Regions from separate parts of the Pseudomonas sp. TS_SC_3 genome, predicted to be linked through region 2. Evidence: riboswitches for the same ligand, from Rfam matches in the RefSeq annotation. Region 2 holds a riboswitch; each other region holds the start of a gene.

The links. Region 2 has a riboswitch for cobalamin ahead of cobO (cob(I)yrinic acid a,c-diamide adenosyltransferase). Riboswitches for the same ligand answer to the same signal wherever they lie in the genome.
Region 1: another riboswitch for cobalamin. It lies ahead of AC0J6G_RS13270 (energy-coupling factor ABC transporter permease); the one in region 2 lies ahead of cobO (cob(I)yrinic acid a,c-diamide adenosyltransferase).
Region 3: another riboswitch for cobalamin. It lies ahead of cobG (precorrin-3B synthase); the one in region 2 lies ahead of cobO (cob(I)yrinic acid a,c-diamide adenosyltransferase).
Region 4: another riboswitch for cobalamin. It lies ahead of AC0J6G_RS00495 (TonB-dependent receptor); the one in region 2 lies ahead of cobO (cob(I)yrinic acid a,c-diamide adenosyltransferase).

Annotation. Positions count from the first base shown of each region.
Region 1 is NZ_CM149586.1:2,762,369-2,767,118, reverse strand. It holds gene AC0J6G_RS13280 (TetR/AcrR family transcriptional regulator) at 1-250, shown strand, start outside; gene AC0J6G_RS13275 (acyl-CoA dehydrogenase family protein) at 247-1,899, shown strand; cobalamin riboswitch at 1,997-2,204, shown strand; gene AC0J6G_RS13270 (energy-coupling factor ABC transporter permease) at 2,260-2,940, shown strand; gene amn (AMP nucleosidase) at 3,239-4,711, shown strand.
Region 2 is NZ_CM149586.1:1,405,119-1,409,868, reverse strand. It holds gene bluB (5,6-dimethylbenzimidazole synthase) at 1-442, opposite strand, end outside; gene AC0J6G_RS06885 (cobyrinate a,c-diamide synthase) at 433-1,746, opposite strand; gene cobO (cob(I)yrinic acid a,c-diamide adenosyltransferase) at 1,746-2,357, opposite strand; cobalamin riboswitch at 2,465-2,709, opposite strand; gene AC0J6G_RS06875 (hypothetical protein) at 2,782-3,102, opposite strand; gene AC0J6G_RS06870 (O-methyltransferase) at 3,109-3,771, opposite strand; gene AC0J6G_RS06865 (C40 family peptidase) at 3,799-4,320, opposite strand; gene AC0J6G_RS06860 (C40 family peptidase) at 4,480-4,750, opposite strand, start outside.
Region 3 is NZ_CM149586.1:3,480,126-3,484,875, forward strand. It holds gene cbiE (precorrin-6y C5,15-methyltransferase (decarboxylating) subunit CbiE) at 1-859, opposite strand, end outside; cobalamin riboswitch at 918-1,118, shown strand; gene cobG (precorrin-3B synthase) at 1,214-2,557, shown strand; gene AC0J6G_RS16375 (precorrin-8X methylmutase) at 2,550-3,176, shown strand; gene AC0J6G_RS16380 (precorrin-2 C(20)-methyltransferase) at 3,173-3,925, shown strand; gene cobJ (precorrin-3B C(17)-methyltransferase) at 4,072-4,750, shown strand, end outside.
Region 4 is NZ_CM149586.1:81,067-85,816, forward strand. It holds gene AC0J6G_RS00495 (TonB-dependent receptor) at 1-1,626, opposite strand, end outside; cobalamin riboswitch at 1,729-1,945, opposite strand; gene dxs (1-deoxy-D-xylulose-5-phosphate synthase) at 2,012-3,907, opposite strand; gene AC0J6G_RS00505 (carboxyl transferase domain-containing protein) at 4,064-4,750, opposite strand, start outside.

The DNA.
Region 1 (4,750 bases), 1.4 Mb from region 2:
CCTGTTCGTCGAATTGCTGCAGGAAGGCGCCGCGCAGGGCGTGTTTCGCGTGCAGCAGATCAACCTGGTCGCCGCCTGCCTGGTCGGTGCCATCGCCGAAGCCCTGGTCGGCCCACTGTCGCCGCCCGCGCGAGCGGCCCGCGAAGCCGGTTATCCCGCCCCCAGCCTGGCTGAAGTCAGTCAGGCCCTGGTCACTTTTTGCCTACGCGCCGTGGGCGCCCCACTGCCCGAAGAGGAGCCTCAGCCATGAATGCCAGTCAACATGCCGAAACCCATGACGTGTTCAATCAGGTGCCGCCGCTAGATGGCGCCAACCTGTACCGCGTCGACCTGCCGCTGCAGGAGTGGAGCAAACGCTTCGGCGGCGGTTGGGCCGAGCAGCGCCTGGATGTGTATGGGGCGCTGGCAGGCGGCGAGTTGATGGCCGCCGGTTTTCTCGCCAATGAAAACAAGCCGATATTCAAAAGTCATGATCGTTATGGTCATCGCGTTGATCTGGTCGAATTTCACCCGGCTTATCACCAGTTGATGAGCGCGGCTATTGAGCATGGTTTGCCCTCCATGCCCTGGACCGATCCGCGTGCCGGCGCTCAGGTGGCGCGCGCTGCCTTGAGTTACCTGCACAGCCAGGCCGAAGCCGGCAGCGGTTGCCCGTTGACCATGACCTTCGCCAGCGTGCCCGCGCTCAAGCTGCAGGCCGATGTGGCCGAGAAGTGGCTGCCGAAAATTCTTTCCACCCAGTACGACCCGCGCAATCTGCCGATTGAGCAGAAAACCGGCGCGACCATCGGCATGGCCATGACCGAGAAGCAGGGCGGCACCGATGTGCGCGCCAACACCACCCGTGCCTACCCGGTGGGTTTGGGTGGTCCCGGTCAAGCTTATGAACTGATCGGTCACAAGTGGTTCTGCTCGGCGCCGATGTGCGATGCCTTCCTGACCCTGGCCTACACCACCAAAGGCCTGACCTGCTTTCTGCTGCCACGCCACCGCCCGGACGGCACGCGCAACGAGTTCTATATCCAGAGCCTGAAAAACAAGCTGGGCAACTGGTCGAACGCCTCCAGTGAAGTGGAGTTTCGCGGCGCGCTGGCCTGGATGGTCGGCGAGGAGGGCCGTGGCGTGCCGACCATTATCGAGATGGTCGCGCTGACCCGCTTCGACTGCATGATCGGCTCCAGCGCATTGATGCGTCAGGCCCTGACTCAGGCCGCGCACCACTGCGCCCATCGACAGGTGGGCGGCCGGGTACTCAGCGAACAGCCGCTGATGCAGAACGTACTGGCCGACCTGGCCCTGGAAAGCGAAGCGGCCCTAGCGCTGACCCTGCGCATGGGCAAGGCGCTGGACAACCCGCTTGACGAGCAGGAGGACAAGTTCGCCCGTCTGGTCACCGCCGTAGGCAAATATTGGATCTGCAAACGGGCGCCGGCGATGATCAATGAAGCCGCCGAATGCATGGGTGGCGCCGGGTATGTCGAGGAGACCATCCTGCCGCGTCTGTACCGCGAAGCACCGGTCAACTCGACCTGGGAAGGCTCAGGCAACGTGCAATGCCTGGACGTGCTGCGCGCGCTGTCCAAGGAGCCGGGCGTGCTCGATGCGTTGTTTAGCGAGTTGGGCGACGGTCATGGCGATGCGCGCCTCAAGGCGCATATCGCCAAGCTACAGGCGGATTTCTGCGACACCGCCGATATCCAGTACCGCGCCCGCCAGCTCACCGAAGACGTAGCCCTGGCGCTGCAAGCCAAGCTGCTGCTGGAGGCCGGTAACTCGGTGGTAAGCGACGCCTTTATCGTCAGCCGCCTGGGCGGGCAGGGCGGACGGGTCTACGGCACCTTGCCGCGCGGTATCGATGCCGACGCGCTGGTTGCACGCAGCACGCCGCATTTGATCTAGGGCGTTTGCGTTGCCGACACGGGCTGACGGGCCTGCGTTGCGCTTGAGCCTTGAGCCCGGCCTCTGCGCCGGGCTCTGTCATTTCTCGCTGCTGGCGGGTAAGGTGGCCGCCGATGGTTCCGCAGCGTGTTACGCGAGTGGATGAAAAGGGAACATGGTGGGTACTGCAACCGGTACCGAAGCCATGGCTGCCCCCGCAACTGTAAACGGTGAGCGACGCCCCGATGCCACTGGCCGTAAGGCTGGGAAGGCGGGCGACGCGTCAAACCGTGAGCCAGGAGACCTGCCATCGACGCCGGGCACTGATGCCCAATCCCTCAATCCAGATCATCGCGCGGTGGGCGCGGTACAGGAATCTTTATGCACATCGAACCAGAAGTCGTTACGGGCGCCAAACTCTTCCTCAGTTATGCAACCGCCGCAGGCGCCTTTGGCCTTACCGCCAAGCTTGCCCTTGATAGCATTCGCAGCAACGGCGGTGTCGCTGCCCTGGCGCTGCGCAGCCTGCTCACCACCGCACTGGTGTTCTGCTTCTTCGAGGTCTTTCCGCATCATGCGGTGGGGGTTTCCGAGGTGCACCTGATCCTCGGCTCAACCCTGCTGCTGCTGTTCGGCGCGGGTGCCACGGCGATCGGCCTGGCTGTGGGGTTGTTGTTGCAGGGGCTGCTCTTCGCTCAGTTTGACCTGCCGCAGTACGGCATGAACGTCACCACGCTGTTGGTGCCGCTGTGGGCTATCAGCCTGCTGGCCAAGCGCATCATTGCGCCGGGTACCGCCTATGTGGACCTCTCCTATAAGCAGGCGCTGGCGCTGTCGACGGCCTATCAGGGCGGTATTGTTGCCTGGGTGGCTTTCTGGGCGGTTTATGGCAACGGCTTCTCCAGCGACAACCTGGCGGCCGTGGGCAGTTTCGGCCTGGCCTACATGAGCGTGATTTTGCTTGAACCGCTGGTTGATCTGGGTGTGCTGGCTGCTGCCAAAGCGTTCTCGGCTTATAGCCGTGGCCCGTTGTTCAATGCGCGTCTGCACCAGCCGGCCTAACGAGTCGGCTGCAAGCTGCAGTCGCCCGCTGCGGTTTCTGCAGCGTCCGTCGGGCGCAGGTGGCTAATCCCCTGCGCCCCTTACCTGCTACTGCTGCCAGCCAGCACCTCCCGGCGCGACAGCGCTGTTGTCGCCCTCGCTTTTTAGGCGCTCTCGCCGTTCGGGCATGACGCTGCAAGCGTTGCCTGATCATCCTTCGGCATTGCTCAAATGTCCTGTTTAGACCACGCCGCGCTATCGCCAATGCGGCGGCTCAGGGCAAGATAGGGCCGATTGCGATCAGCCTGGAAGGTGCCTTGTGAATACGTATTCTGATGACTTTGTTGTCGCTAATAGCGCTGAAGAGGCGGTGGATCGTCTGGCCGCATTGCATCTGCACGCAACCAGCGGCTTGAGTGCTGCGCTCAAGCGTTACTTGAAAGAGCGGGTCAAACCCGATGCTGCCGAGCAGAGTCAGTTCCGTTACCCCGAATTACGCCTGACCTACCTGTGTCAGGGCGAAGTGCCAACCACCGTTCGCGCCTACGCCAAAGTGCAAGTGCCAGGCACCTACAGCGTGACCGTCACTCATCCGGCGGCGTTTCGTAAGTACCTGCTGGAGCAGCTGCGCCCACTGATGAACGATTTCACCGTGCGCGTTGAGGTGGGCGTCAGTCAGCAAAATATTCCCTATCCCTACGTGGTCGAGCAGGGCGATGAATTAGCCGGTTCCGGGGTGACGGCAGCGGAACTGGCGCGGGTATTCCCCAGCACCGATCTATCCGCCGCCACTGACGGCATTGCCGACGGTCTGTGCGACTGGGAACACACCGACCCGCTGCCGCTGGCGCTGTTTGACGCCGCGCGGGTGGACTTCTCTTTGCGCCGTCTGGTGCATTACACCGGCAGCGACTGGCGGCATGTGCAGCCCTGGATTCTGCTGACCAACTACCACCGCTACGTTGACCAGTTCATCCGTCACGGCCTGGACATGCTGGTGGGGGAGTCGCGGTTTACCCGCATGGTGCTGCCGGGCAACGTGGTGATTGAGCGCGGCATGGCCGAAGGCGAGATGCAGGCGATCATCGAGAACGTCATCTGGCACCGTTACCAAATGCCGGCCTACCACCTGCAGGCGGATGACGGCCACGGCATTACCTTGGTCAATATCGGCGTCGGCCCGTCCAACGCGAAGAACATCACCGACCACCTGGCCGTGCTGCGCCCGCATTGCTGGCTGATGATCGGCCACTGCGGGGGGCTGCGTCAGTCGCAGACCATTGGCGACTATGTGCTGGCCCACGCCTACATGCGCCGCGACGGTATTCTTGATCGCGTGTTGCCGCCGCATATTCCGCTGCCGGCCCTGGCCGAAGTGCAGCAAGCCTTGCAGGCCGCCGCGCGGCAGGTTACCGGTGAAGACGGTGACGAACTGAGAAAACGCCTGCGCACCGGCACCGTGTTGACCTATGACGACCGCAATTGGGAGCTGCGCTGGGCGCAGGAACGCCCGCTGATTAACCTGTCCCGCGCGGTGGCGGTGGACATGGAAAGCGGCACCATTGCCGCGCAAGGCTATCGCCTGCGGGTGCCCTACGGCACCTTGCTTTGTGTCTCGGATAAGCCGCTGCACAGCGAGATCAAACTCCCCGGCGCGGCGGGTGCATTTTATGAGCGGGCGGTGACCCAGCACCTGCAGATCGGCATCACCGCGCTCGACCTGATGCGCAACCAGCTCAACTCGCTGCATTCACGCAAGCTGCGCAGCTTTGACGAGCCGCCGTTCCGCTAGCGTGGTGTTTTGCATAAAAAAGCCCGAGGTTTATGCCTC
Region 2 (4,750 bases):
CGCGGGCCGCCAGCCAGAGGTTTTGGATGGCGCAGGCCAGGGATGCCTGGTCCATTTCAGGCAAAGTGCGCCGGCCAAAGACGTGGGCCTCGCGCCCCTCCATCAGGGCCACCACCAACAGCTCGGCACAGTCGCGGATGCCCTCGACTTTCAGCCGCATAAATTCATCACTGCGCTCGCCCAACGCCTCGGCAGTACGCACACGTTCCTCTTCGACCAGGCCGTGAATCGACTCACGTAGAGCCGGGCGAGTGATGCGGATAAACCGCCAGGGCTGCATCAAGCCGACGCTGGGAGCCTGGTGCGCCGCTTCCAATAAGCGCGCAAGCAGCTCAGGGGCCACTTCACCGCCGCTGAAATGACGCATATCACGGCGCTCGGCGATGGCGCGATACACCGCAGCGCGCTCCGCCGGGCTGAAGGCGTGCTCACTCATAGCGATGCTCCGGGGTGGAATAGCGCGGCGGCGGCAGCCGGATCGGACGGCAAATAAAAGTGGATATAAGAAGCCGTCAGCCGGCCCTGGCGATAGACCGCCTCACGGGTGCGCTTGTAATTCGGGCATTCGCCACGGGTCAGTGGTTGCAGCTCGCTGCTGAGCGCCGAGTAATGGAAGCTGTGACCGCGCAGCAGCCCTTCCGGCAGCTCGGCCTGCTGCAAGGCCATGGCGGTCATGCGTGGTTGCAGAGTCGCCTCGCCGCTTAACAAGCCAAGCATCTGCCCACTGACGCCCTGCTTGTCGGTCAGTTTGTCGAGCAGATAAAGCATGCCGCCGCACTCGGCGTGGATCGGTTTACCGGCTTCATAATGGGCATGAATCGATGCGGCCATCAGTTGGTTGGCTTCAAGGCGGGCCAGGTGCAACTCCGGATAACCGCCAGGCAGGTACAGGCTGTCGACATCCGGCAACTGCTCATCGTTGAGCGGTGAAAAGAACTGCAAATCAGCGCCCAGCTCGCGTAGCAGGTCGAGATTAGCCTGATAGAGAAAGGCAAACGCGCTGTCGCGCGCCACGCCGATCCGCACCCCTTTAAGCAACGCTGTCGGTCGCGCCTGTTCCGGTGCGGCAAAGCTGACGGGCGGCGGCAAATCGGTATCCGCGCTGGCGGCCAACGCATCGGCGGCGGCGTCCAGGCGGGCATCCAGGTCAACCAACTCGCCCGCCTGCACCAGGCCCAAATGCCGGCTGGGTAAGCCGACTTCGGCGCTGCGCGGCAAGGCGCCATACCACCGGATCGAGGCTGGCAGTGCATCGCGCAATATCTCGCCATGCCGCACGCTGCCGACCCGGTTACCGAGTACGCCGGAAAACGGCAAATCGGGCTGAAACGTTGCCAGACCATGGGCCATAGCGCCAAAGGTCTGCGCCATGGCTGAGCCGTCGATCACCGCCAGCACCGGCACGCCAAAGTGCCGGGCCAGGTCGGCCGCCGATGGCGTGCCGTCGAACAAGCCCATGACCCCTTCAATCAAAATTAGATCAGCCTCACCGGCGGCCTCCCACAGCAAGCGGCGGCTTTCCGCTGTGCCGACCATCCACAGGTCAAGCTGATACACCGGCGCGCCGCTCGCGCGGGCGAGAATCATCGGGTCGAGAAAGTCGGGGCCGCACTTGAACACCCGCACCCGCTTGCCTTGGCGCGAGTGCAAGCGCGCCAAGGCAGCGGTGACCGTGGTTTTGCCCTGGCCGGAAGCCGGTGCGGCGATCAGTAGCGCTGGGCATGACCGCGCAAAGGACTGATTCATTAAAACTCGATTCCTTTCTGCGCCTTCACCCCGGCCTTGAACGCGTGCTTGACCAGGCTCATCTCGGTGACGGTATCTGCCGCGTCGATCATCCCCGGGAGCGCACCTCGACCGGTTACCACCACATGCTGCAGCAGCGGCCGCGCTTCAATATCAGCAAGAACCGCGTCAAGTTCCAGGTAGCCGTATTTCAACGCAATGTTCAGCTCATCGAGCACCACCAGGCCGATGGCCGGGTCGTTGAGCAGCTGCGCCGCCACCGCCCAGGCTTCGCAGGCCTTGTCGATATCGCGTTGGCGGTCCTGGGTTTCCCAGGTAAAGCCCTCGCCCATCACGTGGTAGCTGACCTCATCGGGAAAACGGCGGAAGAAAGCTTCTTCACCGGTGCTGGCTGCGCCCTTGATAAATTGCACCACGCCGACCTTGAGACCGTGGCCCAGCGCGCGGGCAACCATGCCAAAAGCGCTGCTGCTTTTGCCCTTGCCATTGCCGCTGTGCACCAGTAACAGGCCATATTCGTCCTGGGCTTGGGCGATTTTCTCGTCGATAAGGGCTTTCTTGCGGGCCATGCGCGCCTTATGCCGGGCGTCACGTTCAATCGATTCAGTCATCGCACTGCTCCACCGCCACAGGGCGATTGGGCTGAAAAAAGCATGCGGAGGTAGAAAAAGCGCGGGCGCGCGCACGCAAAACCCACGCCAGCCATCGCCCTCCGCGATGCCGTGGACTGCAGCAGGCCGGTCTCCGGGCTTGTGAGCGAACCCTTAGGTCCTCAGAACCTGCCGACAGGGCTCTGAACCGCACCTTCCCATGCTTGAGCACAGTGGCATTTGCGGCGTTTAACTCACTTACCGTTGCGGGGGCAGCGTCGGAATGGCTGGCGTAAAACGCACAGCGCACCGACTTCCCAGTTTCACCCCGCGCACGCACAGCGTCGGGGGCACCTGCTACAAGCCGCGAAGGGTAGAGAGTTCGCGATTAAGCGTCAAACGAATGCGCTGCAGGCAGCCGCCCTTCCGCCCACAACGCGACGCATCAGTGCTTGGGCATAAAGCCCGCTGGCTTACTGGCCAGCCATTCGACAAAGGTACGCAAGCGTTCGTCGCTGAGCAGGCTGTCACGATTGTTATAGGTCAGCGCCAGTTCTTTTTCGCTGAACAACCGGTGGATCTGGTTGTGGCAGGCGCGGCAAACCCAGAGCGTGGCACTGATGCGTTCACTTTTACCGAAGCGTTTCTGCACAAAGACCTTGTTGTGCAGCGCTTTGGGAATCAGGTGATGACGCGTCAGAACCGCCGCGCGGGCGCAAAGCTCACAGGCATCGGGTTGTTCAGGCAGGCGAATCGGTTCGGGCATAAGGGTTCAGCGTTTACGGCACAGGCTCAGGCCATCGCCCAGTGGCAACAGGGACAAGTCAATGCGTGGATCATCACGCAACGCCAGGTTGAGCGCCTGGATCGCACGCGTGTCGGCGCTCTCGGGGCTTGTCTCGAGCACACGACCACTCCACAAGGTGTTATCGAACAGAATCAACCCGCCCTGGCGCACCAAGCGCAGGGCATGCTCAAGGTAGGCCGGGTAATTGGCCTTGTCGGCATCGATAAACAGCAGATCAAGGGTGCCTGCCAGGCCTTCTGCCTCCAGCGCCGCCAGGGTTTCCAGCGCCGGGGCCAAGCGCTGCTCGATACGCGCATTCAACCCCGCCTCGCGCCAGTAACGCTCGGCCGTGGCGTTGTATTCGCCGGGGATGTCACAGCAAATCAGCCGGCCATCTTCACCCATGGCCTGGGCCATGCAAATGGCGCTGTAGCCGGTAAAGGTGCCGACTTCGACAATTCGCTTAGCGCCCATCAGTTGTACTAGCAAGGCCATAAACTGCCCCTGCTCGGGGGCAATTTGCCAACGCGCCGTGCTCAGCTGCGCGGTTTCCTCACGCAGGCGTTTGAGCAGCGGGGTTTCACGCAGGGAGACATCCAGCAGGTACTGGTACAGGGCGCAATCAAGGTTGAGCGTTCGGTTGGTCATGCGGACTCCCTCTACAAACCACGGCTATCAGGGGTTGCTTGCCAACTCCTGAGAGAGCACGCGCTTGGCATTCAGATAAGTGCGCTGCCAATAGGTGTTGCTCATGCTGTCCAGGCGCACGGTGCCGCCGCTGGAAGGCGCATGAACAAAACGACCATCACCGACGTAAATACCGGCATGGCTGACCTGACTGCCGCCGTTGGTGGCAAAAAATACCAAATCGCCACTTTGCAAAGCATCACGCCCGACACCAGGCGCGCGCATGCTAATCAACTCACGGGTGGTACGCGGCAAGCGAATGCCTGCAGCATCGCGATAGACGTAGCCGATAAGGCCGCTGCAATCAAAGCCCGTATCGGGGGTATTACCGCCGTAGCGGTAAGGCGTGCCGACCAAGCCAAGGGCGCGAAACAGCACATCATCAGCGTTGCCGTTAAAGCTGCTGGGAGCTTGGATAACCGGTTGCGGGTAGGGAGCAGGTGCGCGACTGGAACAGGCGCTGAGCAGCGCGACAATTAGCAGCAGGCTGAAACGGGCGGTTGCGGTCATGGACAGGCGATCCTGAGCCGGGATGCGACCTACTCTGCCGGCTTGCACATCGCAGTGCAAGCTTTAGCTTTACCTGGCAGGTTGTTGAAAAATATCAGGATGCACTGATTGAGTGCAGACTACGCAGCGGCCTTAGTGTTTCGACCGCTGCATAGTGCTTCAAGGATGCAGGACTATCTGATCGCTTGGCGCCATAGCGAGGGCGCGTTTGGCTTCGATGAAGGTGCGCTTCCAGTAGCGGTCATCCAGGCTATCGACCCGCACGCCGCCACTGCGACTGCTGGAAGAATGGATGAACTGATCATCCCCCAGGTAGATGCCGGCGTGGCTGACACGGCCGCGACCGGCAGTGCTGAAGAACAATAGGTCACCGGGCTTAAGTTCGTTACGGTCAACCAACGGCGCATCGATATTGATCATGTCGCGGGTC
Region 3 (4,750 bases), 2.0 Mb from region 2:
GCGCCTGACGACCGGCATCGGCCTCAATGGCCAGCGCCCGACAACTAGGGTGCGCGCGCATCCATTCGATGCCGATGGAACCGCAGCCGGCACCAACATCCCAGAGCAGCTCACCGGGCTGCGGCGCCAGACGCGCCAGGGTGATGGCGCGCACATCGCGCTTGGTCAGTTGGCCGTCGTGCCGATACAGGTCGTCGCGCAACCCCGGCGTCAGCGGCAGTAGGCGTGCATCGGCGCCCGCCACGCAGTCGATGGCCAGCAGATTGAGATCGGCAGCGCGCGGCACGGCCCAGTCGCTGGCCAGACCATCGATGCGCCGTTCCTGATCGCCGCCCAAATGTTCCAAAACGGTCAAACGGCTGGGACCAAAACCGCGTTCACGCAGCAGCTCGGCCACCGCCGCCGGACTGTCACCGTCATTACTCAACAGCAGCAGCCGCGCGCCGGGGAAAATCTGCGCCTGCAGCGCCGCCAACGGCCGCGCCACAAGCGACAGCACCGTCACGTCCTGCAGTGGCCAACCCAGGCGAGCAACAGCCAGTGAGACGGATGAGGGCGAAGAGAACACCTGCAATTCCTCTGCCGGCAGCTGCCGCGCCAGGCTCGCGCCCACGCCATAGAACAGCGGGTCGCCGCTGGCCAGCACGCACACCGGCATCCCGCGCCGCGCCATTACCGGCTCCAGGCTAAAGGGGCTGGGCCAGCGTTCGTGCTGCCCTGGCAGATCGCTAGGCAACAGCGCCAGCTGCCGTGGGCTGCCAACAATCCACTGCGCCTCGCCCAGCGCCTGGCGCGCTGCCTCACCCAGCCCGGCGTAACCGTCTTCACCAATGCCCACCAGGGTTAACCAGGCCGTCATACCCACTCCTCTGCCCCCGCCCGACAAGCTAGGGTGTCAGCGCATCAAACAAAGCGGGCATAATACAGGCTTCGTCGGTGCCCACCGCCATGGTGCGAGGGGCCTAAGAGGGAATCCGGAGCGATCCGCTGATCGTGACCGAGCTGCCCCCGCAACTGTAAACAGCGAGTCTGCCGCCACTGCGCCACTGGGAAACCGGGAAGGCCGCGCCAGATGATGACCTGTCAGCCAGGAGACCTGCCGACGACGCTAGTCGCGAGTGCCAACATCGGGCGGGGTGTACCGATGCCATGAAATCCCCTGTGGGCGGGTTTCGCTGGTTCGGTCGCCGCGTCTTTGTTGCTGGTGAACCGTTTGCGCGACCGTCTAACCTCCGCCGACCTGCCCGACCCACGCCCTAGTGCGTGCCCCGGCCTGCTGCGTATCGTTCAGGCGTTGGACGGCGGCATCTGCCGGGTCAAGCTGGCCGGCGGCGTACTCAGCAGCCAACAGGCACGCGCCATCGCCGAGGCTGCCGAGCGCTGCGCCAGCGGCGTGCTGGAGCTGACCAACCGCAGCAATCTGCAAATTCGTGGCGTGTTGCCAGGCCAGCAGGCCGATCTGATCGAGCGCCTGCTCGCCGCCGAGCTTGGCCCCAGCAACCCCGCGGCTGATGACGTGCGCAACCTGCTGCTCAGCCCCGCCGCCGGCCTCGATCCGCAGGCCCTGCTCGACACCCGCCCACTGGCCGCCGCGTTGCTTGAGCTGCTGCAGAACACCCCGGCGCTGCATGGGCTGTCGGCCAAGTTCGCCCTGCAGCTGGACGGCGGCGAAGCCTTGGCGATGCTCGAACACCCCCACGATATCTGGCTTAGCGCCCTGCCCGGCTCGCCGGCTCGCTTGGCCTTTGGCCTGGCTGGCTGCCCCGGTGATCAGCCGCTGGGCGTGGTCAACGTTGAGCAAATCGTGCCGCTGGTGGAACAACTGCTCAGGCTGTTTATCGAACTGGCCGGCAACGCACACAGCCGTATGCGCCAACTGCTTAGCGTGATTCCAGCTAGCCAACTGCTGCAACAACTGCAAACGCGCCTGCCCTTTGCCGTACAAGCGGCGCCAGCCGATTGGCAACGCTCGCCGGTCAGCGAGCACGCGCCGATAGGTATTTATCCACAGCAGCAAAGCGGCCTGTGCATGGTTGCCGCCGCCGCGCGCCTGGGCCGGATCGACGCCGCGCAACTCAAAGCACTGGCCGAGCTGGCTGAGCACCATGGCGATGCCAGCCTGCGCCTGACGCCCTGGCAGGGCCTGTTGCTGCCGAATATCCCCAAGCCATCGGCAGACAACCTGCTGCACAAACTGGCCGAACTCGGCCTGCTGATCGATGCGCAGGAACCACTTAGCAATCTGATCGCCTGCACCGGCTCAGCCGCCTGCGCCAAGGGCCTGGCCGACAGCAAAGCCGACGCCTTGTTGCTCGCCAAGCACCTGCGCGCCAACACAGCGCGGCCGCAAGTACATCTAAGTGCCTGCCCGCGCTCCTGCGCCGCCGCGCATACCGCGCCTTTTACCCTGCTGGCCAGCAGCGCCGGGCATTACCAGCTCTACCAACGCACGCCACAGCAGCCGGGTTTCGGCCAGCTATTGGCCGACGCCATAACGATCGACGAGGCAGGCGACTGGTTCGCCACCCACTGCGCAACAGGAAACAACGATGCTTGAGTACATCCGCGACGGCCAGGAAATCTACCGCCAGTCCTTCGCCACCATCCGCGCCGAGGCTGACCTCAGTGCCATTCCGGCTGATCTGGAAAAGCTCGCCGTGCGGGTTATCCACGCCTGCGGCATGGTCGATGTGGTGCAGGACCTGCGCTTCTCCCCAGGCGCCGGCGCTGCCGGCCGCGCCGCATTGGCCAAGGGCGCGGCGATTCTCTGCGATGCGCGGATGGTCGCCGAAGGCATCACCCGCCCGCGCCTGGCCGCCAACAACCCGGTGATCTGCACCCTGCATAACGACGGCGTGATTGAGCAGGCCCGCGTCCTGGGCAATACCCGTTCGGCAGTCGCATTGGAACATTGGCGCAAGCATCTGCAAGGCAGCGTGGTGGTGATCGGCAACGCCCCCACCGCACTGTTTTACCTGCTGGAAATGCTCGACGCCGGCGCACCGAAACCGGCGCTGATTATCGGCATGCCGGTGGGCTTTATCGGCGCGGCGGAATCCAAGGACGCCCTCGCTGCCGACAGCCGTGGCGTGCCCTATGTGATCGTGCGCGGCCGCCGTGGCGGTAGCGCCATGGCGGTGGCAGCGGTCAACGCCCTGGCCACGGAGGTGGAGTGATGAGCGTGCAAAAAGGCCGTCTACTCGGCATCGGCGTCGGCCCCGGCGACCCGGAGCTGATCACTCTCAAAGCCCTGCGTTTGCTGCAGTCGGCAGCGGTGGTCGGCTACTTTGTGGCCAAGGCTAAAGCCAACAAAGGTCACGGTGGCAACGCCTTCGGCATTATCGAACAGCACCTCACCGACGCGCAGGTACGCATGCCGCTGGTGTACCCGGTGACCACGGAAAAACTCGCCGCGCCACTCAGCTATGAAGATGTGATCAGCGACTTCTACGACACCTGCGCGGTGCAGATCGCCGCCCGGCTCGACGCCGGCCATGACGTGGCGGTGATCTGCGAAGGCGACCCGTTCTTCTACGGCTCCTATATGTACCTGCACGACCGCCTGGCAGACCGTTACGACGTAGAAGTGGTGCCCGGCGTGTGCTCCATGCTCGGTTGCGCCTCGGTGCTCGGCACCCCGCTGGTGTACCGCAACCAGAGCCTGAGCGTGCTCTCCGGCGTACTCCCCGAAGACGAACTCAAGCAGCGCCTGCACAGCGCCGAAGCCGCCGTGGTGATGAAGCTCGGGCGCAACTTCGAGAAAGTCCGCCGCGTGCTGCAGGAGCTGGGCATCGACCAGCGCGCCCACTACGTCGAACGCGCCACCATGGGCAACCAACGCATCGTCCCACTGGATGAAGTGGAGCCAATGTCTTCGCCGTACTTCTCGATGATCGTCATCCCCGGCGAGAAATGGCGCGGTTAGCAAACTGCAAACAACCCGTGGGAGGGGCTTTAGCCGCGACAGACCCGTAGGGTGGATGGCGCTTCACCCATCCACCAACCGCGATGGTGGATGAAAAAAGCGTCATCCACCCTACCCAACATACACACGGCACAGATGGAATCCGCATGAACCGCTCTCCCGCCATTATCATCCTCGGCCCCTCCGCCCTGCCTTGCGCGCGGCGTATCCAGGCACTTTATCCACAGGTCGAAATTCATGGCCTGGGCAGCCGAGTGACTGACGTTGAACGGGTATATGAAGACTTCGGCGACACCCTGCGCGCGCTCTACCGCGCCGGTACGCCGCTGATCGTGCTGTGCGCCGCCGGCATCGTGATTCGCAGCCTGGCCGCCGTACTGGGCGAGAAAGACAGTGAACCGCCGGTGCTGGCCGTCGCCGAAGATGGCAGCGCCGTGGTGCCGCTGCTCGGCGGTCTCGGCGGGGTCAACCGCATGGCGCGTGAGCTGGCTGCGCACCTGCAAGTCAGCGCGGCGATCACCACCAGCGGCGAATTGCGTTTTGGCACCTGTTTGCTGGAGCCGCCTGCAGGCTATGTGCTGGCCGACCTGGAGCAGGGCAAAGGCTTTGTCAGCGACCTGCTCGGCGGCCAGGCCGTGCGTATCGAAGGCGACGCGCCCTGGCTGATGCAAGCCAAGCTGCCGGTGACTGACGACGCCGCACGGGTGATCCATATCAGCCCCCATAACCGCGCCGCCAATGCCGATGAACTGCTGATCCACCCGCAGCAAGTGGCCGTTTGGGTCGAACGCGCCGGCGCCGATTTGCTTGGCGAACTGCAGCAGG
Region 4 (4,750 bases), 1.3 Mb from region 2:
GCTGAGGTTAGCGCTGGCGCTATGGCGGGAGACCCAAGGCACTTCGTTGCCCTTGAAGTTGCCCTGCAGGTATTCCGAGTCGGTGAAACTGTACTGCCCGCCGATGCTCAGACGTTCGCTTAGCTGGCGTTCGGCTTCCAGCAATAGGCCTTGGCGGCGGGTCTTGTCCAAGTTGATGTTGGCCCCCTGGCCTGCATTGGCCTGAGAGTCGTACATCAGCTCGTCTTCCAGATCGAGGCGATACAGGCTGGCCTGATAGCGCTGCCTGCTGTCTTGCCATTCGGCTCCGGCTTCCCAGGACAAACCGGTCTGCGGCTTGAGGTAATCGATGCCCGGGAGTACATAGCCGTTTTCATCGACGTTGGCCCAGCGCAGAACGTCTTCACGCTTGATAAACAAGCGCGTGTGCTCGGCCGCCTGCCAGCTGAGGCCAAGGCTACTGCTGCCCTGGTTATCGGTATGCGACTTGCCCGAGCCGCGCTTGCGATCTTCGGCTTGGCTCTCACGGTAGCCTGCACTGAGGCTGAGGCTGCTGCTCAGCGGCTGTACCCACTGGCCGTACCAATCGCGTTGGGTTTGGCGGAACTCGGTGCTGGTCAGGCTATTTTCATAGTCGTTATTGATATGGTCATGGCCCAGCAGCCACTCACTGCGGCCGAGGACGCTGTCGAGGTGCCCTGAGAAGCGTGGGCTAATGCTTCCCACCCGAGTAGCCTGGCGGTAGCGGCTGCCCCAGGATGAGCCAACGCCATCCTGATCGCTATGGCTGTAATCGAGGTTGGCGTTAAGGTTATCGTGTAGCTGCTGTTGCAGTGCGATACGGTGCAGCTGGGTCTTGCTGTCAAACCAGTCGCTTGAGGTGCTTTGCTTACGGTCGACGTGGCGCTGGCTTTTGTTGATGCTGCCGGGGTAGAGCAACTCATCGTCTACCGTCTGGTATTCGTAGAGGGCATGGCCGCTGTCGTGGTCATAGCGCAAGCGGGCGAAAGCGTTACTGTAGCTGGCGTTGTTATGGTCGCGGTAATTGTCGGCGGTGCGCGACTCACCACTGAGAAAGGTGGAGAAACCACCGCCTAATACCTGCGATAGATGGCCGCGGAGGGCTTCTAGGTCATGGCTGCCGCGGCTGGTCTCAATATAGGCTTCGCTGGCTTTGGGTTGGCGAGTGATGATGTTGATAACTCCGCCCACGGCCTGGTCGCCATACAGCACGCTGCCCGCGCCACGGATAATTTCAATTCGCTCGATATTGCTCAGCGGTACGCTGCTCAAGTCTGCTCCAGCGAGTGCGGGCTGATTTAGGCGCCGACCGTCGACAAGGATTAGGGTGTTATTCACCGCGTTTTCACCAAAACCGCGCAGGCTGAAAGTGGCTCGGCTGCCATCTCCGATCACGTCGCGTACTTGCAATCCAGCCTCACCACGCAAAACGTCGACCAGCGAGCTGGCTGCGCTTGCCTCGATTTTTTCACGATCAATTACTCGCACGCTAGCGGGGGCAGGGGTTTGCAATGGAGTGGCGCGGGTGATCACCAGCGGCGGTAATTCATAGCTGCTGGTATCAGTGGCAGCCGAGGCAAAACTCGGCGTAAGTGCCAAAGCCAGAGCAAGACGGGACAATTTCATTTAAACAATCCTCAAAAGGTCGGAAGACTTTTGAGGAGGGCAGGTGCAAGAACGGGCGCACGCAAGGGCAGCCTGAGCTTGACGGTGATGCCCTCCGCAGCACCAGTCACATCCGCTAAGGCCGGTCTCCGGGCTCTCGACATGTGCAGCCTCGCCTTCCCGGCTTACGCCAGTGGCTTTCAGAGGTTGCATGCAGATTGACTCTGCGGTCGATTACCGTTGCGGGGGCAGCGCCGGGATGGCTCTTAATGAGCGCACCGGCTTCCCGTTTAACGCCGCTTTACGGATAAAGAGGCGCACCTTGGCGGAAGTAAAACGCCGCGCACCTTAATGCGCGGGGGGATGAACTACAAGCAAGCGATGTTCAGCGCTGGATGAGCGGTACTCATGCAGGGCGAGTGGCGAGCCGGGCGCGTATGGCCGCTTCGATACCGGCGGCGTCCAGCCCGCATTCAGCGAGCATCTGCGTGGGCTTGGCGTGCTCAACGTAATAATCAGGCAGGCCCAGGTGCAGCAGCGGTTTGAGGATGTTCTCGCGGGCGAGGAACTCGCTGACCGCACTGCCGGCGCCGCCCATCACGCTGTTCTCTTCGATGCTGACCAGCAAGTCGTGGCTGGCGGCCAGTTCACGTACCAGAGCTTCATCCAGCGGTTTGACGAAACGCATGTCGACCACGGTGGCGTTGAGCGCTTCGCCGACCTTGAGCGCTTCGCTCAGTTGTACGCCGAACACCAGCAGGGCAACTGTCTGGCCCTGGCGGCGGCGGATGCCTTGGCCAATTTCCAGCGGCTCCAGGCCAGGCTCGATGGCAGCATTGGGGCCTGTGCCGCGCGGGTAGCGCACGGCGGCCGGGCCATTGTAGAGGTGGCCGGTGGTGAGCATACGGCGCAGTTCGTTTTCGTCACTCGGCGTCATTACCAACATGCCGGGGATGCAGCGCAGGTAGGAAATATCAAAGCTGCCGGCGTGGGTCGGGCCGTCTTCGCCAACCAAGCCGGCGCGGTCGATGGCGAACAGCACGTCAAGGTGCTGCACGGCTACATCGTGGATCAGCTGGTCATAGGCGCGCTGGAGGAAAGTCGAATAAATCGCCACCACCGGCTTAACCCCATCACAGGCCATGCCGGCGGCCAGGGTCACGGCGTGCTGCTCGGCGATGGCCACATCGAAATAGCGCTCGGGGTAACGTTCGCTAAAGGCCACCAGGTCCGAGCCTTCTTTCATCGCCGGGGTAATACCGACCAGGCGCGGGTCTTGCGCGGCCATGTCGCACAGCCATTGGCCGAAGACGCTGGAGTATTTCGGGCCGCTTGGCTGCTTGGCCACGGGCGGCGCGTTGATGGGCTCCAGCTTGGTGATCGCGTGATAGCCAATCGGGTCGGCCTCGGCCGGGGCGAAGCCCTTACCCTTTTTGGTGACGACGTGCAGGAACTGCGGGCCCTCGAGGTCACGCATATTGCGCAGGGTGGCAAGCAGGCTGGGCAGGTCATGGCCGTCGATTGGGCCGATGTAGTTCCAGCCGAGCTCCTCAAATAGAGTGCCGGAGACCAGCATGCCCTTGGCATGTTCTTCAGTTTTACGTGCAATTTCCCAGGCACCGGGCAGCTTGGACAGCACTTTTTTACTGCCTTCACGCATGTTGGCATAGGTGCGGCTGGAGAGGATCTTCGCCAGGTAGGTGGACAGACCGCCGACATTTTTTGAGATCGACATGTCGTTGTCGTTGAGCACCACCAGCATATTGGCTTTGACGTCACTGGCGTGATTGAGCGCCTCAAAGGCCATGCCGGCTGTCAGCGCGCCGTCGCCGATCACTGCCACCGATTTGCGCTTGCTGCCCTGCATACGCGCCGCAATGGCCATGCCCAGTGCTGCACTGATGCTGGTGCTGGAGTGGCCGACGCCAAAGGTGTCGTACTCGCTCTCGCTGCGGCGGGGGAAGGCGGCGATACCATCTTTTTGGCGCAGGCTGCCCATTTGCTCGCGGCGACCGGTGAGAATCTTATGGGGGTAAGCCTGATGGCCGACATCCCACACCAGGCGATCATCCGGGGTGTCGAAGACGTAGTGCAGCGCGACGGTCAGCTCAATCACGCCGAGGCCTGCGCCGAAGTGCCCGCCGGTCTGCCCGACCGTATACAGCAGGTACTGGCGCAGTTCGTCGGCCAGGGTTTCCAGCTCGGTTTCGCCCAGGCGACGCAGTTCATCCGGCGTATTGGCGCGGTCTAGAAGTGGCGTCAGCGGGCGCTCACGGGGAATCTCGTGGAAGGTCGTCGGCATCGGGCAGATCGTTATGGGAGCAAAAGATGCGGCAGTTTACCCGAAGCGCCGGAAACTGCCCAAACATGCTTCGGCTCAGCGCACCTGTAGCCCGGATCTAATCCGGAAAGTCTCATTCAATGTGGCCCCGCGTGCACCCGCGCGACGACCACTGGGCTACCAGGTATCGATTGAGCGCTTTTTACCTTCACGCGCTGCCGGCCTGGGTGTGGCATTCAGCCCGCGTAGCAGCCAGGCGCGGGTTTCCAGCGGGTCGATCACGGCATCAATCTCGAGAAAGCTGGCCATATTGATGCCCTTGCCATTCTGGTAAGCCTTGGCCACCAGCTTGTCGAACAGCTGCTGGCGCGCGGCGGGCTCTTCCCCGGCGGCCAGCTCCTTGGCAAAACCCAGGCGCACCGCACCTTCCAAGCCCATGGCGCCAAACTCGGCGCTGGGCCAGGCGATGGTAAACAGCGGCGAGTGGAAGCTACCGGCGGCCATGGCCTGGGCGCCGAGGCCGTAACCCTTGCGCAGCACCACGGTAAAGAACGGCACCGTCAGGCTGGCGGCCGCGACAAACATGCGCGAGACATGGCGCACCGTGGCCTGTTGCTCCGCCTGCGGGCCGACCATAAAGCCAGGGGTGTCGCACAGCGACAGCAGCGGAATATCAAAGGCGTCGCACAGTTGCATAAAGCGCGCAGCCTTGTCGCCGGCCACCGCATCGATGGCCCCGCCGAGGTGCGCGGGGTTATTGGCGAGCAAGCCGAACGGTTTGCCTTCGATGCGGATAAAGGTGGTGATCAAGCCAGGCGCGAACTGGCGGCGCAGTTCCAGCATCGAATCCGTGTCGGCGAGGGT